3 regions of the Siminovitchia sp. FSL W7-1587 genome follow, and region 1 is predicted to be linked to each of the others. Evidence: riboswitches for the same ligand, from Rfam matches in the RefSeq annotation. Region 1 holds a riboswitch; each other region holds the start of a gene.
The links. A riboswitch is a leader RNA that binds a small molecule or an ion and turns the genes downstream of it on or off. The one in region 1 is predicted to bind S-adenosylmethionine.

Region 1 (8,030 bases):
GCCGTCACCAATGTTCCCATTGTACCGGAATAGCCTACCGCCATAAATAAAGAAGCTAATAAGATCAGCGTTGGCCATCTGCCATTACACGGAACAAAGTTATTCGTCAAAATCGCAAGCATTCTTTCCCGTGGCGACTCGATGATTCTTGTAGACATTATGGCAGCCGCGTTACAGCCGAAACCCATCGCCATTGTTAACGCCTGTTTCCCATGGGCACCTGCCCTTTTAAAGAGCCGATCCATATTAAAAGCCACTCGGGGTAAATACCCGTAGTTTTCCAACAGGGCAAACATGGGGAAAAAGATCGCCATCGGAGGAAGCATGACACTGACCACCCACGCCGTACCTCGATAAAGCCCTAAAACAAGGATGCCATGGAGCCATTCAGGCGCATGAATCCATGTGAAAAAAGCCGTTATATACTGCTCCAACCAATTGAACGTATTGGCCAACATGGTAGAAGGGACATTTGCCCCGGCAATCGTGATATAAAAGACGACTCCCAACATCGCAAGCATAATGGGAAATCCCCAAACCTTCGATGTGAAAATTTTGTCGAGCTTTTCTGTTTGCCGCAATTTTTCCGGGGCTTTATAAGCAATTGTTTTTTCACAAATGGCATTTGAGGTTTGGTAAATATTAGTAACAATCTCATCACGAATATCTTCCGTTGATAGCGACTGTGCCAAATGTAATAATTCATTATAGTTGTTGGGTTTTGGCTGGATATGAGTGCTCATGTGTCAATCCGTCACCCCGTTCTTTCTCTATCTTTTTAGAATAAGCAGTGATAAATGATTCATCCCCATCAAGCAACCGCAAGGCGAGCCAGCGGGCGGGAAGCTCTTTGCCAAACACTCTTTGCACATGGGGAATCAATGTTTCCACCTTCTTTTCAATCTCTGGTGAATACTGTATTTGATACGGAGAAGTGGAAATCTTTCCTGAGATCATCCTGTCGATCGTATCTAATAACTGATTGATGCCCACTTTGTTACGAGCAGAAATTTTGATGACAGGAACACCGAGTTTTTTCATTAATGCTTTCTCATTGATATAAATCCCTTTTTTCTTTGCTTCATCAATTAAGTTAATGCAGACAATCACTTTATCTGTCATTTCCATGACTTGCAACGCCAAATTCAAATTCCGCTCAATCGAGGTGGCATCAAGCACAACAATCGTCAAATCCGGCCGCTCGAAGACAATAAAATCTCTTGCGACTTCTTCGTCCGCCGAGTTGGAAAAAAGGGAATACGTACCAGGGAGATCAATGATTGTGTAATCTACCCCCTTATAGGAAAACTGCCCTTCCGCATGGATAACGGTTTTTCCCGGCCAATTGCCAGTATGCTGTTTTAGTCCTGTCAATGTATTAAATAAAGTACTTTTTCCAACATTCGGATTGCCTGCCAACGCAATTTTAACTGGTTGCTGATGATTCATTTGCTACTAACTCCCCATATATTTTTGAACTTTCTTCCCTTCGCAGGGCAATAGTCGTATGGCTGACACGAAAGGCAATCGGATCGCCGAGCGGGCTTTTTTGCAGCACAATCACCTCTGCCGAAGGGACAAACCCTAAATCCAATAACCTTCTCCTCATCGTGCCCGTTACGAGTAACTTCTTTATTTTGATGCAATCCCCAATGTTGGCTTCATTAAGAGCAATCAACTCATGACCTTTCATCTCCTTTACCTCCCTCATATAAGTTGGGTTGTCTTTACAATGTTTCCCCCGACCAACATTTCTTTAATTTATATTTTATGCACACTAGTTGCCTATGTCAAACTTTTTCGCCAGAATGAAAAAAATGGGCACAGGATATTTTTAGGGCAGGGGAAGGAAAACATAAACGCGCTGTTTGAAACAATCGTCCATTAAGAGTAAAATAGAAATTATCGTTCGATATATATGAAGGAGATTTACTATTTTCATGAAGAAATCATATCTTTTGATTGTCCTCACTTTTATCGTTATGCAGTTGTCCTCTTATATTGGAGTACCGCTCTTTTTCCAAATAGGTACGAAGGTGCTTCATATTGATCCGGAGCAAATGAAAGTGAATGCGGTTGGTTATTGGATTCTGTTCTCTTTTAGTGTTGGACTTGCCCTTGTTCTTTTTCTTTTGAGAAAAAATGAGAAGTATACAAAAATAGAGAAGGACCAGCCGCTCCCCGTCGGACAATCTTTTACTTGGGCAATTATCGGTATTTTTATGGCCTTCTTTGCCCAGATTTCCGCAGGTTTGGTAGAGAAGGCGATTGGCATCAACCCGGGATCAGAGAATACACAGCAAATTTTACAATTGATCGAGTTATTTCCGGCAATCGTCATCATCAGTTCCATTATTGGGCCCATTTTAGAAGAGATCGTATTTCGAAAAGTCATATTCGGAAGCTTGTACGACCGCTTCCCTTTCTGGGTAGCCGCTTTACTGAGTTCCGTCATTTTTGCACTGGCCCATTTCGAGCCTGTTCACATTATTTTATATGCTACCATGGGATTCGTATTTGCCTTTTTATACGTTATGACGAAAAGAATTATCGTTCCTATCATCGCACATGTCTCGATGAACACGATCGTTGTCATACTTCAGTTATTCCTTGTCGATAAGCTGGAGAAATATATAGAAAAAACAGCACAATTTGTATGGTGGATAGGAGGGTTCTTTTCATGAGGTCACCATTATTTTCAGGTACTTTATATATCGTCTTGGGGTTTGTTTTTACATTTTTTGCTGTCCAGCAAGTGGATAAGAACGGCTTTGGTTTTATGGTTTATTTGCTGATAATTTTAGCCACACTGGATTTTGGAGCGGGGCTGCGTCTCATTATGCTCCACTTTCGGTTAAAAAAGGATCAGAAATAGGATGTATATAGTAACAAAGCCTGCTAGTACAGCGCTGGCCGCATAGTGTTGCCTTTTGCTGAAATGCAGTGCTGGAACTTCCTGCCTACAGGTTACGCCAAAGCCTCTTGATCAGTTTGTATGAGGACTTCCTGGATAAAAAAACAACATCTATTTAAAAAAACAGAGACATCGGTTTTTCGAAGTGCCCCTGCCATCGACAGCGAGCATTTCATTACCAAATGTCTCTTTTCTGTTTTATAAAGAAGACGCAAGACGCTTATTTTTCTTTACTATTTCGATAAATTCATAAAGCTGTTTTTTCGTACGTAAAAGGCTTTCTTCATCAATGATTGGGTTTTTCTGTTCCCTGTTAATTTGGCTATCGAGAAAATAAAGTCCTTGAAGACTTTTTCCTTTTAAAGAAGCAATGAGCGGTTTCAATGAGAATTCAATCGCCAATAAATGGCCCGGGCTGCCCCCGGTCATGAGCGGCAATACCGGAATATTTTTAAACACATCTTGAGGCAAAAGATCGAACAATGTTTTTAAAACTCCCGAATAAGCCGCTTTATAAACCGGTGATCCGACAATCACCCCCGCTGTCTCTTGAATATCAAGTGACACTTTTTGAATGGCAGGGCTATGAACATTTCCGTAAACCAAGTCCTCCGGCGGAATATCTTTTACTGAAACATGTTTTATTGAAAAATGTTCCCTCTCCAGCAATCTGCCTAGATAATCCAGAATCTTGCCAGATCTGGAAAATTCAGATGGACTTCCTGAAATAATGACAATATCACTCATTTTATTTTCCTCCCTTTAAGTGAAAACGATTTTAATTAACTGTATGAGCATGTTCTTCTCAACCCAAACGGATTAAACTTGCTACATTTTTTCTAATTGGCCACCTGTTTTATATCCAACAAATCTCATGTATCATTCACCAACCAATCAAATCCCTTCCATGAATGATTTTTCTTCCTTTACAGACGTATGGAGCGCAAAATCCCAAAACTCTTAGTTCTTCCACATCCTTTTTATGAAAGAACTGAGGAGTCACCCCTTCTTCTCTTCATTTGCTATTTTCTCGCTACCATTTTAGGCAACGGTACAAAAAAAGCACCCTCCCAATGCATGATCATGGAGAAGATGCCTTTAGTTGTCTAATCGGCAGCCTGTTTTCATTTGTTTGCTTTCATCATCGGGACTTTCCTTTGTTTCCTTTGCATGTTGTAACGCTTTTTTTCAGTCGTATCAATTTGGGTGATTTCTCCATCGTGCACTGTAATGACCAATGAACCATATTCCATCTTTTTCAATGCCGAAACAATGTCTTCAATCGCATTTTCCTCCACTTTTGCCATCTTCATCCCCCCATTAAAAAAACCTCTTCTACAAAATAAGAAGAGGTTTGCTTTAAACGTCATTTGTTCTCTTCTTATCTTTCAAGCTTACAAACAGCCTGCTGGAATTGGCACAGTACCTGACGGTCTGTTGCCGAGGCTTCAAAGGGCCAGTCCCTCCACCTCTCTGGATAAGAAATTACCTATTATTCAGTTGAAACGTCATTTATAAACGTATTTATATACTATCCCACTATAAATTATCTGTCAAGGATGAATTTTTCATCTTATAGCATTAACCTACTTGTTTTATGGGCTATAGATTAAAAAAGCACCGGAAATATAGGATGCTTTTTTAATCTTCATCACTCTCTGCTGCGGAAGCCTGCGCTTTTTTATAACCCACCTTTGAAATCCAGATGCTGATCTCATACAAAATGAGTAATGGAACGGTCACCATCATATGCGAGATTAAATCCGGAGGCGTAATGAACGCTGCTATAACCAGCAAAATAAAGTACGCATATTTTCTGATCTGTACCAAAAACATCGGCGTAACGATGCCCAACCTTGTTAAAAACAAAATGACGACCGGAAGCTGAAACAAAACTCCAAACGGTACGGTTATCTGAAAAAGAAATTGAAAATATTCATTAATGCCAATTGTTGTCTGTATCTCCATATTGCTCGATAACCCAAGCATGAACCGTATCACAAATGGAAACAAAATAAAATAAGAAAAAAGGACACCTGCTAAAAATAAAAAAACTGAAACCGGTATATAGCTGAGCGTTGCCTTCCGTTCCTTTTCCAAAAGACCCGGACTGATAAAGGCCCAGAGCTGATACAAAATAACGGGGGATGTTAAAATAAACGCCAGAACAAACGTCATTTGCAGAAACACTTTAAACGGATCCGTCACACGGAACGCATTCATCGTAATGTCCTGGGCAGCGCTTGCATGCTGAATCAGCTTAATAAGAGGCTGTGATATAAAAAAGCTGGCAATGACAGCCAACACAAAGAAAACGACTATAATGACCAGCCGTTTTCGCAATTCCTCTATATGATCGATGATCGACATATTGTTTTGACTCATGATTTGTTCATCCTATCACTTATCGCTGTCTTTTTTCGTCTCTTTTTCATCATCGTCTGCCAAACCTTTCGTCGCGTTCTTAAATTCACGCAACGTGTTGCCCGCAGCCTTACCAAGTTCCGGCAACTTCTTTGGTCCGAAGATCAATATAGCAACAAGTGCGATTACAAGTAAACTGCCTACACCTGCACTCACTGCGGCCACCTCCTATCTATAGTTTTATTTTAATGGAAACCCGTCCAATTAGCCATTGAAAAATCATTTATGGTTGTGAATTTTCCGTGTCATCGAGAGGATAATGTTTCAAAAAGTAAACGAGCGACTGCAGCTCCACCGCTAGATCGATATGATGAACACGGATCGACTCCGGCACATTCAGCCTTGCAGGGGTAAAATTCAGTATTCCCTTTACACCGGTATGTTTAATCCGGTCAGTGATGGCTTGGGCGGCACTTGCCGGCACAGTTAAAATAATGACGGCCACTTCCTCTTTGCTCAATCTTTCTTCAAGTTCGGACAAAGCATAAATCGGTACATTGCTGATCTTTTTCCCAATTTTGTTTTTGTCGACATCGAAAGCCATTTCAATTTTTGTATTGTTGTTTTTTAAGAAATTATAATTTAAAAAAGCTGTGCCTAAATTTCCTACACCAATTAAAGCGACTTTCGTCACCTCATCTTGGTCAAGTGTCTTGCGAAAAAATGACAGCAAGTAATTTACATTATACCCATATCCTTTTTTTCCAAGCGCGCCAAAATAAGAAAAGTCCCGCCGAATGGTAGCGGAATCCACTTTCACCGCTTCACTTAATTCGGCCGAAGATACGCGCTGTTTTCCTGATGCATGTAAATTTTTCAAAAACCTGTAGTATAGCGGAAGCCTCTTTGCAGTTGCCTGTGGTATTTTTAACGTTTCCCCGTTCATATTCAATCCTCCATGCCAAAAAGAAAAAAGCGCTGCAGTTTACCCGTTTGCGGAATGAATGTCCTGCAACTGATAAACCTATTCCATTTCACGGCGATAATCGCTACTGGATACCCCGCCTGTTTTTTCTATTAGATAGGTTGGACCTATGATCATTCCCTTGTCTACGGCTTTGCACATATCGTATATAGTGAGTGCGGCTGCCGAAACAGCAGTTAATGCTTCCATCTCTACTCCTGTATTACCGACAGTTTTTACTTCAGCAGTTATTTCCAGGATTTTATGATTCTCGGATCCTTCCATCCAGTCAAAGGAAATATTAACTCCTTTTATCGGGATCGGATGGCACATCGGGATTATTTCCCATGTTTTTTTCGCGGCCATGATCCCGGCTACTTGCGCCACAGCCAAAACATCGCCCTTTTTTATTTGCTGATTCGTAATTAACTCATAAATATGGTCGTTCACTTCAATACTGGAGCGGGCAGCAGCAGTGCGGACTGTTTCCGGCTTTCCGCTGACATCCACCATCTGTGCCCTGCCTTCATTGTTAAAATGCGTCAATTTTTCCACGGCCAAACACCTCCTTATCATTCTACACTATTTCGTGTATACTGTCTGTTTTTGCCACCTAAAAAATCAATTGTCAAATATAGTCAACATGCGATACACTGTCTATGACTAGGGGTGGAAATTATGCTATTATTGCAAGTTCAACAGCTTTCAAAGTATTTTGGGGCTGATTTGGTACTTTCAAATATAAAATTGGAAATTCGCGAAGGTGACCGGGCAGCTCTTGTCGGCAGGAATGGAGCCGGAAAGTCTACCTTGTTAAAGATCATCGCTGGAGAACTTTCACATGATTCCGGCCAAGTAGTCAAACCGAAAGATGTAACAATTGGTTATTTGGAGCAACATACAGGCTTGGAATCAGAATTAACGATTTGGGAAGAAATGCTTTCCGTATTCAGCGAAGTACGAAACATGGAAAAAGAGCTTCGAAAAATCGAGCAGAAGCTTTCCGATCCGGCGAATTACGAACGTGAAGGTGCCTATGAACGTCTATTGAGTGAATATGACAGGCTTCAAGAGCAGTTTAAAAAAATCGGCGGTTATCAATATGAATCAGATATACGTTCTGTCCTGCACGGCTTCCAATTTTTCGAAGAAGACTATGATAAAAATATCGCCAGGCTGAGTGGCGGACAAAAAACGCGCCTGGCGCTTGCAAAATTGTTGTTGTCCAAGCCGGACTTGCTGATTTTGGATGAGCCAACAAACCATCTTGATATTGAAACCATGGCCTGGTTAGAAAAATATTTGCAAAATTATCCGGGAGCCCTTCTCATCGTTTCCCATGACCGTTACTTTCTCGACCAAATCGTTTCTTTAGTATATGAGCTGTCCCGCCATGAAATGGCGGTCTATCATGGAAATTACAGTAAGTATCTCGAGCAAAAAGCCGAGAGATTTGAACAGGAAATGAAACTGTATGAAAAACAGCAAGGTGAAATTTCCAAACTGCAAGACTTTATACAGCGTAACCTCGCAAGAGCGTCAACGACTAAACGAGCGCAAAGCAGACGCCGCAAATTAGAAAAAATGAATATCATGGATCGTCCCGAAGGCGACACAAAATCCGCTTCTTTTTCATTCACAATTGAGAAACAAAGCGGAAATGACGTGTTATCCGTTTCAGAGGCGAGCATTGGCTACAATGGACAGACATTGGCCAACCATATCAATATGAGACTTACCCGCGGCGACAGTGCCGCCCTTGTCGGGCCAAACGGGATTGGCAAATCT
Region 2 (8,030 bases), 2.0 Mb from region 1:
TATGCAAACATTGCCGATTCAATATTTTGATCATCTTCCTGCCGGTAAAATAGTGGCGCGTGTGACAAATGATACAGAGGCAGTCAGAAACTTATATGTCCAGGTTCTTTCCAATTTTGTGACAGGGCTCATTTCGATCGCCGGTGTGTATGTGGCCTTGTTTATTTTAAATTGGAAAATGGCGATGATTGCTTTGACGTTGGTCCCGATCATCTACCTATGGATGATTTTATATAGAAGATATGCTGCGGGATATAACAAGGTGATTCGCTCAAAAATTGCCGATCTGAATGCGATGATGAATGAATCTATACAAGGAATGGCCATTATCCAAGCCTTTCGGCGAGAAAAACAAATGACAAGCGAATTTGATGAGATGAACGAGGAACATTATGCGTATCAGCGAAAATTATTGGTTTTGGATTCGGCTACGTCTTTTAACTTGGTAGGTGCGATCCGTTTGCTCATGTTTGCGATTTTCATTTTTTACTTTGGAACTCAATCAATTACGACAGGGGCAGTCGTCACGGCAGGCACTTTATATGCTTTTGTGGATTATTTAACAAAGTTATTTAATCCCATTACGAATATCGTCAATCAATTCTCACAGCTTGAACGCTCCCTCGTTGCCGCAAGCCGTGTATTTGAAGTATTGGACATAAACGGGGAAGAAGTCTCGCGGGAAACCGTGCCAAGATACGAAGGGCGTGTCACTTTTAAAGATGTTTCATTTGCATATAAAGACGATGAATACGTTTTGAAAAATATTTCTTTCGAAGCAGACCGTGGCGAAACTGTGGCATTTGTGGGCCATACAGGATCCGGAAAAAGTTCGATTATGAATCTGTTGCTTCGTTTTTACGATCCGTCGAAAGGGAAAATTAGTATTGACGGGATAGACATCACAACAGTCCCGAGACAGGCGATACGGAAGCATATGGCTATTGTTTTGCAAGATCCATACTTATTTACAGGGACTGTATACTCTAATATCAGCTTACATGACCCGCGAATCACTCGGGAAAAAGCGGCAGAAGCGTTGAGAGCAGTCGGCGGCGAACGTGTACTTGGCCATCTAAAAAAAGGGCTGGATGAACCAGTGGTGGAAAAAGGAAGTACGCTATCTTCCGGGCAGCGCCAACTCATTTCATTTGCCCGGGCGCTTGCTTTTGATCCGGCGATTTTAATATTGGATGAGGCAACATCCAATATTGATACGGAGACAGAAGAAGTCATCCAACACGCGATGGAAGTTCTAAAGAAAGGACGGACAACATTCATGATTGCCCACCGTCTTTCCACCATTAAAAATGCCGACCGTATTCTTGTGTTGGAACGTGGCAGCATGAAAGAACAGGGAACGCACGAGGAACTACTGAGGTTGGGCGGTATTTACAATCAAATGTATCAAATGCAGGCGAAATCGCTGAAAGGAAAAATAAGTGTGTAAATGAGATTACTTTGGTCGTTTAACCATCAGATTCTAATAACTGTTTCTTCCAAGAAACATAACATTGAAGAGCGCTGAAGCAAGCTTAACTAAAGCGAACGTTTGAATGCCTCCATGACCTATCATAAAGCGGACTGATATTGACAGTAAAAAGTTCAATTTAGCCTAAATGCATGAAATATAAAGCCCAAGATTGTTGATTTTACAGCATTCTTGGGTTTGTTTTTAAAATTATTACTTTTAGGATATCCTCTTTTTCTTTCTAATATAAGGAAAACATGCACTTCATTTATATCGATAAATACGATATAATCTGAATGAGCGATATAGTGAGGAGGGTTTTGTATGTTGGAAGAACTAAACCGATACTTTACCGATATTTATTTCCATTTACATGCTGCGCATGAAGAAACGATTTCTCACCAAAGTATTCGGATTTTACAATTCGCGCAGAAAAAGCAATCCGTCATGATTCGTGATATTGCCGAGTATTTATCGATATCACATAATACAGCTTCTGAACATGTCAAAAAATTAGTAAGCAATGGCTGGTTGTATAAAGAGAGAGCGGAGCAAGATCAGCGAAAGGTATACATACATTTAACAGATCGCGGTTCTTCCATATTAAAAAAGAATACAGAATTGGATGAGGTAAAACTTCAGGCTGCGCTAAGCCGCTTATCCGTCTTTGAAAGAAAAAAGGTGGTTGAAGCATTTCGGATATTAAGCGAGGTCTCAAAATAAATGTTTTTCGTGATAAAAATAATCAGTTCGGCAGTTATTATCGGCATTGTAACAGAGCTGGCTAGACGATTCCCGTTATACGGCGGAATGCTTGCTGCCCTTCCCTTAATCAGTCTGTTAAGTATCATTTGGTTGAAAATCGAAGGGGAGTCTCTTCAGGGCATTTCCAAGTTTACTCTTGGGGTTCTAGCAGGTTTTCCGGCGACAATTATAATGTTATGCGTGGTATTTGGTCTCTTAAAGCAGTCCCTTCATTTAGGTATAGCAATTGGGGTGGGAATGATTGCTTGGGCGCTATGTTTAATCGTTCAAGATTTTATTGTAAAAGGGTTTATTTCATAAGCTTTTTAAAAAAGAACAGGATGGCGTAAATCACCCTGTTCTTTGACTTTTAATCATTTATATAAAAGATCCTTGTTTCCCTTGTGACTTTGCCAGCCTTGTTTGCTGCTTCAAAGGTCACAACGTGGAATCTTTCTTTCAAAGCCTCATGTAGCTGCAGTGACATGGTAGAATGTTGCCGATCAAAAACAGGTTTGTAAGGAATACCGTCAACAATAACGCGAAAGCTGCTTTCATCTGCTTTGGCCCCTTTTTCTGCTGTCACTTTTGCAGAAAGAAGCGGTGTTCTCTCCTGGATGATTTCACCCATTTCGTATTCTGGTGTAATGGTAAGCCCTCTCCCAACTTTTGCGGGGTCATGATCGGCAGTTTTTTCTACTACCTTTAACACACGAAGCATATTTTTGCCAAGAATTTTTTCTATGTCTTGCTTCGTATAACCTCTTTTTACTAATTCCTCTGTTAGCTTTGGCAGTTGGGATGAATCTTGGAGGTCTTCCGGCAGAGAAGCACCGTCAAAATCAGATCCAAGACCGACATGATCCACTCCGATTACATTCACGACATGATCAATATGATCAACGATATCTTTTACATAAGCCTGCGAATTGTTGGTCAAAAATACCGGATAAAATACGATATTAATGACTCCGCCATTTTTTTTCAACGCCCGTAATTGATGATCCGAAAGGTTCCGCTGGTGATCTTTTAATGCTTTCACACCCGAATGAGAGGCGATTATAGGCGCTTTGGAAACTTTGATGACATCCCAGAAAGTACTTTCAGCCATATGGGAAACATCAATCAACATCCCTAAGCGGTTCATTTCCCGGGCAACGTCCGACCCGAGTTCTGTTAGTCCTCCTTCGGAGGGCGTTTTGTCCGGATCATTGTATTCCCTGTTGGCTCCTTCACCCAAATCATTGGAATAATTCCATGTAAATCCGATCGCTTTGATACCCAAATCATCATATTGACGCAAAAGTTCGATCGCATTATTCTTATCCATGGAATAAGCGCCCTCTATCGTTGGGACGGCTGCGATGTTGTTATCGCGAACCGCTTTCATGATTTCTTTATACGTTGAAGAAATTTGAAATGTGTCCGGATTGTTTTTCTCCGTCCAATACAATGCATTGATCAGGGCGAGCGTTCTGCTGATACTGCGAGGAGTGTTATTGTAATAGCCGGATGTATATGCCGCAAAAAATGGAACATGGAGGCCTCCTGTCTGAAGCTTTGGTATATCTACCTCAAAAGGTGTATTCTGTCCAATATTCACGCTCGGAAGCCATGTTTCCGGGTCGATGACCTTACTCATTGTATCGCTATGGCCATCAGTAATGATAGAATCAAAATGAATATCGTGCGGTGAATCGGACTTCGCCAAAGCTACGGGAGCCTGAAAGAGGACAAGAAGAACTGTTGCTACGAGGTAAAGCAGCTTTTTTTTCAAAATAAACCCTCCTTTTAAGAATTATTCTACTATTCTAAAATATATATGGGAATAGGACGAAGGATTGGTTTTAGAGCGCCAAAAAAGCCTGGCGGGTCAAAAGGAACCTTTCTAATGATTATTCGTAGAAATAGATAAAGATTCGAAAGGGTGATTGCTTTGCTATGTGGATGTGATCATGGAAAAACAACTGAATTAAAAATAGAAGGAGATATAGGCGCAGATCCGGTATGGTGCCATCATTGTGGGATGAATTTGGAGTTAACAAAGATCCCGATTTCGCAAGAATTGGCCGGGCAACTGTCGGATTGGTGCGCCACTTATGGAGAATGGATTGACTGGGAGAAGGACCGTTTGAAGTGTAATGGTATCGAGCTTGAGGAAGCGCATAATCGAAAAGGGGCTTTATTAACAGAAAAAGTGAAACAGGAAGTCGGTAATGAGTATGTAGTCATATTTTCACCATCAACAAGTGCGCAGCTGTACAAAAGTATCATGGGCGGGCAGCGTGAAACATAAATGGTCGTGAACGATGCTTGAAAGCATAGCCGGCCACGGCTTCCGAATCAGGTTGTCCAGGTGTCATTGCATACATTTTATTCAAATAGTTTCAATAAGTTTATGAAGAATGGATCAGATGAAAATAACGGGGTTTTGAGGAATTGAAAAGAAAGATTCACCGATCGGAAAAAGTGCTTATAACGGGATCGGGTTTCATATTACTTTTTATGATATTTCATGACTGGTTGCCACTCGGGCCACTCAATGATGTTCAAGCAGTTGCCGCGACTCGTTCTACTGGAGAGTTGGTGATCATTACTTTATTCTGGACAGCCCAAATTATGCTGCTTATGGGAATCATATTATGTTTCATCGGCAAAACATATCCTTTTTCTGGGCCAAGTTATGGCTGATGATCCAGCGATCGCTGATCATGGCGGGGGTTCTCCTAGATTGGTGGATTCCTTATTTTTTTGGAATAGGTTCGGCAGATAGAGTAGAAAGCTATCAAGTCATGTTTGGTGAGACACATACTTTTTTGCCTGTTATGAATGGATCGTTCCTAATACCATCCATGTACTTTTTCACTCGACTTTGCTGATTTGTCTTATTTTGACTGTGTAAATCAGCTTTACCAATCAGAATAAATCGGCCATTCAAGCCGCACGCTACATACACAAGCAATAAGCCTTCAGTGCTGGTCCATCCTGTTATTTTGTTCGCGATTGTCAGACCAATGAGGATAGATGTTATTCTTCATTTCAAAAAGTGTTGACTATTTTTGAAATATTGATTATACTCTACACAAGTTAATAATTATTTTCTTATCGAGAGAGATGGAGGGACTGACCCGATGATATCTCAGCAACCAGCAATACGATTGCCCGGTGCTAATTTCAGAAGAATACGGAAGTATTCTAAAGATGAGAATGGATGGAAAAACATGCCCTTCTCTCATCTTTTTTGAGGAAGGGCTTTTTCAATTGAAAAATAGGATTTGGCCTACTAGTCAACTAGCGGCTCTCACTTTAAGGATTCCCTTAGTGAGAGCTTTTTTAATGGGCTAAACCAATATGTAGGAAAAGGGGATAGTTGGTATGGCACTTCATGTTCAAAAGAAAGAAACATATGGCGCAATTAGAGAACAATTAAGTGAAATCATTGATCGTGTTATTCGACCAAATGCTGATCGTCTCGATCGGGAAGGGGCTTTTCCGCTTGAAAATTTAAAAGTGCTGGGCCAAGAGGGTTGGAGCAGTATTTTTCTTCCAAAAGAGCTGGGCGGATTGGAGCTTGATTATGAGGCATTTGGCCTCATTGTTCAAGAAATTGCACAAGCATGTCCATCTACCGCGCTCGTCTATACGATGAACGTTGGAGCGGCCGCTATTATTTATCATTATGGCAACGAAGATCAATGGCATCGTTGGTTGAAGCCATTGCGTAAAGGAAAGTTCGGGACGATTGCCAATAGTGAAAGGGCATCAGGCGGCCAATACTGGCTCAGTCATAGCAGGGCCGAATGTAAGGGGGATGGGTATCTGCTGAATGCGGAAAAATCTTTTGTCACCAGCAGTGGTTATGCTGATTTTTATGTGTTGCTAACGAGGTCTCCTCATGCGGAAGTGTCTTATGACCTTTGTTACTTTATTGTGGATGCGAAACAGGACGGAATTGAAGCGGGTGTGTGGGATGCGCTTGGTGTGCGTGGAAATCATAGTTCTCCCGTTCGTTTTGATCAAATTTTTGTGCATAAACGTGACCGAATCGGTGAAGAAGGCACTGGAAAAACAATAGTCGAGAATAGCCATGTCTATTTATTTGGTTTGGGTGCTGCTTGGGTGGGCACAGCCATTGGCATTTTTCATGAGGCTGCTGCGCATGCGAAAAAATCTTCGGCAAAATATCAAACGATAAGAAATCAGCTTGCCTCGGCAAAGATATTGATCAACAGTTTATCCGCTTGGCAAAAGGATATTGCCGCCCGATTGAATGAATGGATTCAATTAGGCGCACCTCTTCCGAATGAATTACGGACACTGTTGTATCAGTTTAAAGTCCATGCTTCCGAGACGGCCAATCAAGTTGCGCAAATCTCCATGGATGTAGCCGGCGGATTTGGATATAAAAAAGGAACGTTGGAACGTCTATACCGGGATTCGCGTGCGGGCATTGTGATGGGCCCTTCTAACAATCTGGCAAAAGAATTAATCGGCAAGCAAATTGTCGGAGTGGAAACATCCCTTTGGCCTGAATATAACAATCAACAGCAAGGAGAGCGTAGAAAATGACCAGTAAAAAAATGTTATTAAATGCTTTTGTCATGAATTGCCCGGGAAATCAGTCTCCTGGATTGTGGCGGCATCCAGATGATCAATCCCATCGTTATACTGATTTGGAACAGTGGATAGAGTTGGCGAAAACGTTGGAAAAAGCCAAATTTGATGCTGTTTTTATAGCGGATGTGCTCGGTCACTATGATGTCTACGAAGGAACCAGGGATGCGGCGCTTCGGCAAGCCGTGCAATCACCCATCAATGACCCGCTTTTGATTATACCGGCCATGGCATCTGTCACAGAATATCTTGGATTTGGCGTAACCGCTTCGGTGACACATGAGAACCCGTATCCATTTGCCCGCCGGATGTCGACTTTGGATCATTTGACAAAAGGAAGAGTCGGCTGGAATATTGTCACTTCTTATTTGAAGAGTGCTTCATTGAACATTGGCTTGAAGAAACAGATTAAACATGATGAACGCTATGATATTGCCGAGGAATATTTGGAAGTATGTTACAAGTTATGGGAAGGCAGTTGGGAAGATGGTGCTGTTGTAAGGGATAGGGAAAGAAAAATGTTTGTCGATCCAGCCAAGGTTCATGATATTGATCATGATGGCCGTTACTTTCATATACCCGGCGCCCATTTATGTGAACCGTCACCACAGCGAACTCCCGTCATTTATCAGGCAGGCTTATCTCCGAGAGGAAGTGCCTTCGCCGCCAAGCATGCGGAAGGAGTATATATATCAGCTCCCGTCATTTCGATCGCCAAAAAATATGTTAATACGATTCGGAAGCAAGCGGAGCATTATGGAAGAAAAGGTGATGAAATCAAAATATTCAGCTTGTTTACGCCCATTGTTGGCAAAACACAAGTGGAAGCGGAAGCTAAATACAAAGATTATAAAAGTCACATTAGCCGGGAGGGGGCATTGAGTTTATTCAGCGGCTGGACCGGTATAGATCTTTCACAATACGATCCCGACGAACACCTGCAATTCATTGAAAATGACGCAATGCGTTCCAGGGTGGAGATTTTTACGAAAGCGGATCCTGATAAGCAATGGACTATAAATGAAATTGCTGAATTTGTAGGTATTGGCGGAATTGGTCCCGTTGTTGCAGGAACACCGGAAACGATTGCCGATGAGATGGAAAAGTGGGTAAATGAGGCTGGTGTGGATGGCTTTAATATCACATACACCGTCATGCCTGGTTCTTTCGAGGAATTTTCAGAGCTTGTTATACCTGTGTT
Region 3 (8,030 bases), 1.3 Mb from region 1:
AAAATGAGATGTTTGATGGGTTGAATGAGTTGATGAAATCAGAGATAGCATTGGCTGAAAAAGATCAAAAAGATGCCGAATCGGCTTATGAAACGACTCTGGTCATAATGAATGGCATTATTTTTTTCATTTTTATACTCAGTATGGTGTCTGGTATGTTCATTGCCAGAATGATTTCCCGTCCGCTGCGGCAAGTAGCTCGTTTAGTTGAAAATGTGGCTGATGGCGATTTATCGGAGACAACCAAAATACAGACAAAAGATGAAGTGGGAGTTCTTGCCCAATCGATCAACAAAATGATCTTAAACTTGAGAGCCACAATCCAACATATTTTAAGTGCGGCGGAAAATTTATCCGTTTCTTCCGGGCAGGTTTCCGCAAGCACTGACGAGGCTGCAAGAGCCAGTACGAACCAGGCAAATGTTGCACAAACGATGAACGAGTTGTTGAAAGAATTATCGGACGCTATCAGCTCGGTTGCACAAAACACGGAAGAAGCTGTAAAATTGGCCCATGAGACAATAGAGATTGCTGAAGATGGAGAAAAAGTCGTTCAATCTTCTGTAGAAGGGTCCGAAAAGGTTAGTGCGCAAATATCCAGCTTGGAAGATGGATCAACAAAAATCGGAGAAATCATCAAAGTGATGGATGAAATTGCTGAACAAACGAACCTCCTTGCTCTGAATGCGGCCATTGAAGCAGCCCGGGCAGGTGAACAGGGACGGGGATTTGCAATCGTTGCAGAAGAAGTTCGTAAATTGGCAGAAAGAAGTGTTGAAGCGACAGATGAAATCTCAAGGATCGTAAAAACGATGCAAGAAGCGATTATCCGCAGTGTAAAGTCTGTTGAAGAAGGAGTCATCAAAACGAAACAATCAGGTGAGGGTTTTGAAAAAATCATTACCATGATTCATCACACGAGAGATAAAGTAACAGAAATTGCGAGTGCAAGCGAAGAGCAAGCCGCACAATCTTCAGAAGTCCTTTCTTATATAGAAACCATTTCGGCCACAACCGAAGAAACGGCTGCCAGCAGTGAAGAAACGGCATCAACGGCAAATAACTTGACCAATTTGGCGACGAAATTAAATGCTTCAGTCGCAGCGTTTACTTTACACAAAAAAGACCGTATTTCTTCTTCAATTGAAAACCCCAAAGCGGCTCCATAATGATTTTCAACAGCGGCATAACGGTCTGATCCCGAAGCAACAGCGGGTTCAGGCTTTTTTTCTGAATAAAGGGCTGTAGTTATTAACAATTAGTGAAAATTCCCCGATATGTAGGTTTTAGACGAAAATCATATTATAATGGAGGGAGAATATTACGATCTGATCATTGTTAAGGGGACGATAGAAAATGAGTCAACAGAAGACAGGTGCAGAGCATGCATCTTTTGGAAATCAGCTTCAAATCACTTCTTTTTTAGCTGATGTAATTGCTCTTTTTAAAGGGGTTGTGTTAATAGCCAATGTACTGCCTGTCTTTACGGGTTTTTGGCTCGCCGCCCACTTTACAAATACAGTCATTGATCCCAATTTATTTTTCTTGATAATCATTGGAAGCACACTAGTCATGGCCGGGGCGCTCGTCCTTAATAACTGGTATGAGGCCGATATAGACAGAGTCATGGCCAGAACCCAAGTGCGACCGACAGTGACAGGCAATATTTCATTAAAAATGGCGTTGGGGTTGGGTATCGCATTAAGCGTCCTGGGATTTCTTCTTTTGTTTTTTACAACGATGGAGGCTGTCCTTTACGCTTTTATCGGGTGGTTTACGTATGTCGTCATGTACACGATGTGGACAAAGCGAAAATATACATTTAACACGGTGATCGGAAGCATCTCAGGAGCAGTCACACCGTTGATTGGATGGGGAGCAATTGATTCTGCCATGCATATTATCCCAATCGTTTTATTTATGATTCTGTTTATTTGGCAAATGCCTCATACATTCGCGATCGCGATGAAGAGGTATGACGAATACAAAGCGGCAGGCGTTGCCATGCTCCCGGTGATCCGGGGCTTTGAAATGACAAAGCGACAAATTTTTGTGTATGTAGCCTGCTTGTTGCCTCTGCCGTTTTTTCTGGTGTCGCTCGGGACCACCTTTATTGTGATTGCGACTTTACTAAACCTCGTCTGGCTGGTACTTGCGATCCGGGGCTTTTTTGTAAAAGATGATGTGAAATGGGCTCGTGCCAACTTTGTTGTTTCTGTTAATTATATTGCGATTTTGTTTATCACGATGGTGATTGTGACGATCTAATGTTTGGAAAGCAGTTAAAGGCTGCGACATAAGCAAATACGAAGTAGCAAAAACCGAACATTTTATTTATAATTGTTCGGTTTATTTGTGTAAAAAAAATCCCTATCATCGCTACGTCAACATATTTCGCTTTCCGCAGGTCTCTTCAGCTTCCTCGGAAAGCAAAGATCGCTTTCCTGCGGGATCTTCAGCTCGAGCGATTCCCGCAGGAGTCTACCTATTTTGACTACGCTAAAAGCTTGCATATTATACATCAGGACAATTGATCCCGCATGTAAGGTGCCATATACACCACTTCAAGACATGAGTTGATACCAAAAGGTCTAAGTGTAAGAAAACGGCATCTAAAAGCCCGATTGGTTCAACTAACATTTCTTGGAAAAGGCATACCAAGAAATGAAGTTTCACTTTATCCCGCATGTAAGGTGCCGTAAGCCTCCCACTTCAAAATTTTGAGTGAATACAAAAGGTCCAAGTGTGAGAAAACGGCACCTAAAAGCCCGATTGGTTCAACTAACATTCAGTAGGAGATGGAAGAAAACTCCTACTGAATGAAGTTTCACTTTATGGTTCGTTTTTTACTCGGCTGATTTTGTTGTGGCCCAGACTCTTTTTCGTGATTTCTAGGAAACGTTTAGGCCGGATATTGATGATTAAACTCGTGCTTTGCAAAAGTATGGCATACCCCAAATTTTTTTAACTAATTCAAAACACTTTCTTGCTTTAGTCTCTTATAGTCTCCACTGGAATAACCTGTTTCCAATAAGACCTCCTCATTATGCTGTCCAAGAAGGGGAGCAGGTTTTGTCAGTTCTCCGGGTGTTTCTGAAAATTTGGCAGGAAAGCCCAATGTTTTGACCGCCCCGGCAGCCGGATGTACATATTCCAGTATCATTTCCCGTTCTAGAATATGGGGGTCACTCAAGGTCTGATTGTAAGTATAAATCGGACCGCAAGGAATTCCGTGTTGTTCTAAAAGCTCCAGCCAATACACGGAATCGCGCTTTGATAATGTTTCTTCAATATCTTTTTCAAGTTCTTTGAGATGAAGCGTGCGCAGGCTGTTTGTCAAATAACGCGGATCTTCCATCCAATTTGGCCGATCGACGACATGCAAACAAAATGTTTCCCATAACTTTTGATTGGCGGCCCCGATTAAAATGAAGCCATCCTTTGTTTTAAAGCCTTGATAGGGTGCGGCGGCACGGTGGGCTGTTCCGGTTTTTCCCGCTACTTGTCCGCTGCCAAAATAAGCTGCTGCTTCCCATACCGTCCAGGCAAGCCCCGAGTCAACAAGAGACACATCAATATACTGCCCTTTTCCGGTTTTCAACCGGTAAATGTAGGATGTCAAAATGGATTGAATGGCTGTTTGGGCGGCAGCCAAGTCGTGAATGGCAATTCCGACTTTGACTGGCTTTCCGCCTTGTTCGCCTGTCATTTCCATGAGACCGGACAATCCTTGCGCCATAATATCGAACCCGCCTTTATTTCGATAAGGACCGGTTTGGCCATATCCCGATATGGAGCAATATATGAGCGCGGGATTTAATTCTTTTAAGGTGTCGTAGTCGATCCCGAGCTTCTTCGCTACCCCCGGGCGAAAGTTTTCTACGAAAACATCTGCTTTTTTGACTAATTCATATAAAATGTCTCGGCCTTCTTCCTTTTTGACGTTCAGGCACATGCCGCGTTTATTGCGATTGACCATCATATACATATGGCTTTCATTGTTGTGAAACGGTCCCATGGCCCGCGTATCATCGCCATTTGGATATTTTTCGATTTTAATGACATCTGCTCCCATATCGCCGAGCACCATCGTGCAGTATGGTCCGGCCAATACTTGTGACAGATCAATCACTTTCATGCCTTGTAATGCTTGATTCATGTCGTTTTCACCTGTTTCTAACTCTGTTAAAGTTCGGACGGCGCTTCTCTAAAAACGCCTGAATGCCTTCCTCGTAATCTTCGGAGCTGAACGAATCGAGAATGGATTTTGCCAATTCTTCATCTTCATCGGTGGCTCCGTCTATGATCTTGTGGATCACCTGTTTTATTCCTGAATTGGCCACCAAAGATTTTTCGGAAATGTTACGAGCAAACTGGATGCATTGTTCCTCCAGTTCGTCAGAAGCATACACATAATCGATCAAACCGATGTCGCGCGCTTCTTCCGCCCCGATTAATTTTGCCGTATAAAGCAATTCTTTTGTCTTAGTTACCCCAATTAGATTCATAAGCCGCTTCGTGCTTTTTACATTATAGATAATCCCGATATTGGCGGCTGTAATGCCGAATGTTCCGTCAGCAGATGAAAAGCGGAAATCGCATGAATTGGCCAGTTCCAGTCCACCGCCAATCGCAAGCCTTTGTATAAGGGCGATCGTTGGCCGGGAAAATCGGTACAACTTTTCAATCGCTTCTAGCGCGGCTTTATTATAGGCTTTTGCTTTTTCGGCCTGGTAGCGGACATCAAGAAATTCGGTAATGTCCGCTCCGGCGGAGAAGGCTGTTTTATCAACGCCGCGGACGATTAAAACTCTAATGGCGGGGTCCTTTTCCAGTTCATCCAAAATAGAAGACAGCTTGCGAAACATCTTGAGCGTAATGGCGTTTTTTTTCTCAGGGCGATTCAAAACGAGAATGGCAATATCTTTATTTCTTTCTACGTATAAAGGATTTGTCATTTGAAACCTCCGGTTGATTAATCGTTTCACTCTTACTCCCAGCTTACGATGATAGAGCCGCGGAACTCTTCTTCGATGAATGTTTTCACCTCATCAGATTGGTAAGCTTTCACAAGCTTTTTCACTACAGCGTCATCTTTATTTTCGTCCCTTACAGCAATGACATTTGTATAGGGCGAGTCCGTTGATTCCAGAAGGATGGCGTCTTCTTTTGGGTAAAGGCCGGCGTCGATGGCAAAGTTTGTATTGATCGCTGCCGCGTCGACCTCGCTGAGCTGCTTGGGAATTTGTGCGGCATCAAGCTCGATAAATTCAAGGTTTTTCGGGTTTTCTTTTATGTCTTTCAGTGATGCTGTCTCTTTCGCATCATTAGCCAGTTGAATGTGGCCGGCTTTTTCCAAAATAAACAGCGCCCGGGAACCGTTTGTCGGATCGTTGGGTAGTCCAAACTTGGCTCCCTTTGGAAGGTCATCAATACTTTGATAGTCTTCCGAATAAACCCCCATTGGATTTAAAATCGTTTTGCCTACAGATACCAAATCGGTATCGTGGTCTTTATTAAACTGATCCAAGAAGGGCTGGTGCTGATAGCTGTTCGCATCCAGTTCACCGTCAGCCAATGTTTTGTTTGGCAGGATATAATCAGAAAAAATCTTTAACTCAATGTCCAATCCGTCTTTTTTCGCCACTTCTTTAACCTTTTCCATAATTTGCTCATGGGGGCCGGCTGTAGCGCCCACAATAAGCTTTTCTTCTTCCGTCTTTGTTCCCGTCGCATTGTTTCCACATCCGGAAACAATAACAGCCAATAGTAATCCTAGTAACAATATTCTAATGTTTTTCATTTTCTTCCCCCCAGTTTTTTGGGGAATATCAAGAAACAAAAAAGCCTCTCTTCTTAAAAAAAAGAAAGAGAGGCTTAGTCATATACTCATCATAACTGGTTCCTCTCTTATCTTTCAAAACACATTCATGTTTTGCAGGATTTAGCACCTTTCTATTTTTAATAGATGGTTGCCGAGCTTCATTGGGCCAGTCCCTCAGCTACTCTTGATAAGAGAACGCTATTTCATTTACTTGTATTTCCCTATTATTTAAGAATGTAAAGCATGGGATAGATAATGTCAAGTTCATTTTTGGAAGTGGGCGAATATGGTACATTGTCAAAAGGCAGTGGTATAATGGACACATCAATATGCGGGAGAGAATGTAATGAAGAAATACATTGAGGCTTTAAAACCAACGGTTTACTCGTTGTTTGACCATTTTCACAACCATCCGGAGGTAAGCTGGAAAGAATATAAAACGACTGAATATATCCGGGATTTTTTAGTCAAAGAAGGATTTGCCGTTCAAACATTTGATGATGGCACTTGCACCGGTCTTGTAGCTGAAGTTGGAGCAGGAGAGCGGTGCGTTGCTTTGCGTACGGATATAGATGCTTTATGGCAGGAAGTCAATGGAAAATTTCAAGCAAATCATTCATGTGGTCACGATGCCCATATGACGATGGCAATTGGAACGATGTTGTTGCTCAAAAAAGTGGGATTTCCCGAAAATGCCAAGCTGAAATTTATTTTTCAACCGGCAGAAGAAAAAGGAACAGGCGCTTTAAAAATGTTGGAGAAAAAAGTGCTCGATGATGTAGATTATTTATATGGTGTTCATTTGCGACCTATCCAGGAACTGGAAGATGGTTATGCGGCACCTGCGATCCTTCATGGCGCCGGGATGTTTTTATCAGGTGAGATCAAAGGGGACGATGTTCATGCAGCAAGGCCCCATCTAGGAGCGAATTCCATTGAAATTGGCGCATCCATCGTGCAGCAAATCCAAGGCATTCATCTTGACCCGATGGTTCCCTATTCGGCAAAAATGACCAAATTCCAGGCAGGCGGCGCAGCGAGTAATATTATCCCTGGCAACGCATCCTTCAGTTTGGATGTAAGAGCGCAGACAAATGAAGTACTTGAGCAATTGGCCACAAAAATTGAACATATCGTCGCATCACTTGAAAAGCTTCACAACGTTAACATTCAGTTGGAGACGAAAGCGCATATCGCGGCTGCGAAAGCGAATCATGATGCCATTCGTATGATGAGAAAGGCGATTGTTGCAGCACTCGGAGAGGACAGATTGGAAGAGCCCATTGTTACATCCGGAGGGGAAGATTTTCACTTTTACACATTAAAAAAGCCACAGCTTAAAGGAACCATGCTAGGGCTCGGGTGCGGGCTTGCACCTGGTCTTCATCATCCGGAAATGACGTTTAATCGTGAGGCCATGCTTTCAGGTATAGAAGTTTTAGCTTACGCGATATTGAAGACATTGGAGGGAGGATTCAAGCATTGAGTTCGGAAGTACTCATTAAAACACTACAAAGTGTGGAGGAAATGGCTCTTGTAAAAGAATTGGAAGAATTGGTATGGAAGTGGGATGCCATTCCTGTTCACCAAACGGTTACGGCCATAAGAAATGGGGGCCTCATCGTAGGTGCCTTTCATGACGAGAAACTTGTTGGTTTCAGCTACAGTTTTCCGGGATTCTTGAATGGAAAGGTTTATTTATGCTCTCATGCGCTTGGCATCCATCCTGATTATCGGGTAAAAGGGATCGGCTATCAGTTGAAAGAAAGGCAGAAGTCTGAAGCAAGAAAGTTGGGCTATGACATGCTCACATGGACTTATGATCCGCTTGAAAGCCGAAACGCCTATTTGAATTTGACCAAACTTCGCTCAGTCTGCAATACTTATATCGTCAATTCATATGGCGAGGGGAAAGACGAGCTGAACAATGGCTTGCCGACAGACCGATTCAAAGTAGAGTGGTGGATCAATAGTGATCACGTAGAAAAGCCGTCTTCTTTTAAAGTAGATAAGAGTAACGCTTTTCAGGTGCCGTATCAGGAAGGTGAGGGAGGTTTACCGCGACTGGGAAATTTGGACCTTCCTTTTTCCGCCGAACAAATAGTAGTTCCCGTGCCTGCATTTTTCCAACAAATGAAAAAAGAAGACATGGGGCTCGCCATAGATTGGCGAATGAAGACAAGATCGATCTTCCGACAGCTTTTTA

Region 2: another riboswitch for S-adenosylmethionine. It lies ahead of NST31_RS19370 (acyl-CoA dehydrogenase family protein); the one in region 1 lies ahead of NST31_RS07325 (YezD family protein).
Region 3: another riboswitch for S-adenosylmethionine. It lies ahead of NST31_RS13485 (MetQ/NlpA family ABC transporter substrate-binding protein); the one in region 1 lies ahead of NST31_RS07325 (YezD family protein).

What each region holds. Positions count from the first base shown of each region.
Region 1 is NZ_CP150169.1:1,574,068-1,582,097, forward strand. Features, by position in the region: gene NST31_RS07295 (nucleoside recognition domain-containing protein) at 1-743, opposite strand, end outside; gene NST31_RS07300 (FeoB small GTPase domain-containing protein) at 706-1,449, opposite strand; gene NST31_RS07305 (FeoA family protein) at 1,427-1,693, opposite strand; gene NST31_RS07310 (type II CAAX endopeptidase family protein) at 1,941-2,684, shown strand; gene NST31_RS07315 (YdiK family protein) at 2,681-2,875, shown strand; gene ssuE (NADPH-dependent FMN reductase) at 3,113-3,661, opposite strand; gene NST31_RS07325 (YezD family protein) at 4,039-4,221, opposite strand; SAM riboswitch class I at 4,293-4,398, opposite strand; gene tatC (twin-arginine translocase subunit TatC) at 4,556-5,299, opposite strand; gene NST31_RS07335 (twin-arginine translocase TatA/TatE family subunit) at 5,315-5,494, opposite strand; gene NST31_RS07340 (redox-sensing transcriptional repressor Rex) at 5,562-6,224, opposite strand; gene moaC (cyclic pyranopterin monophosphate synthase MoaC) at 6,303-6,797, opposite strand; gene NST31_RS07350 (ABC-F family ATP-binding cassette domain-containing protein) at 6,921-8,030, shown strand, end outside.
Region 2 is NZ_CP150169.1:4,131,854-4,139,883, forward strand. Features, by position in the region: gene NST31_RS19340 (ABC transporter ATP-binding protein) at 1-1,450, shown strand, start outside; gene NST31_RS19345 (MarR family transcriptional regulator) at 1,796-2,194, shown strand; gene NST31_RS19350 (DUF3147 family protein) at 2,195-2,536, shown strand; gene NST31_RS19355 (dipeptidase) at 2,586-3,992, opposite strand; gene NST31_RS19360 (hypothetical protein) at 4,143-4,511, shown strand; gene NST31_RS19365 (hypothetical protein) at 4,655-4,906, shown strand; SAM riboswitch class I at 5,315-5,423, shown strand; gene NST31_RS19370 (acyl-CoA dehydrogenase family protein) at 5,591-6,784, shown strand; gene NST31_RS19375 (LLM class flavin-dependent oxidoreductase) at 6,781-8,030, shown strand, end outside.
Region 3 is NZ_CP150169.1:2,872,667-2,880,696, forward strand. Features, by position in the region: gene NST31_RS13465 (methyl-accepting chemotaxis protein) at 1-1,169, shown strand, start outside; gene cyoE (heme o synthase) at 1,357-2,268, shown strand; gene NST31_RS13475 (CoA transferase) at 2,969-4,159, opposite strand; gene NST31_RS13480 (enoyl-CoA hydratase/isomerase family protein) at 4,167-4,958, opposite strand; gene NST31_RS13485 (MetQ/NlpA family ABC transporter substrate-binding protein) at 4,991-5,803, opposite strand; SAM riboswitch class I at 5,908-6,018, opposite strand; gene NST31_RS13490 (M20 peptidase aminoacylase family protein) at 6,171-7,310, shown strand; gene NST31_RS13495 (GNAT family N-acetyltransferase) at 7,307-8,030, shown strand, end outside.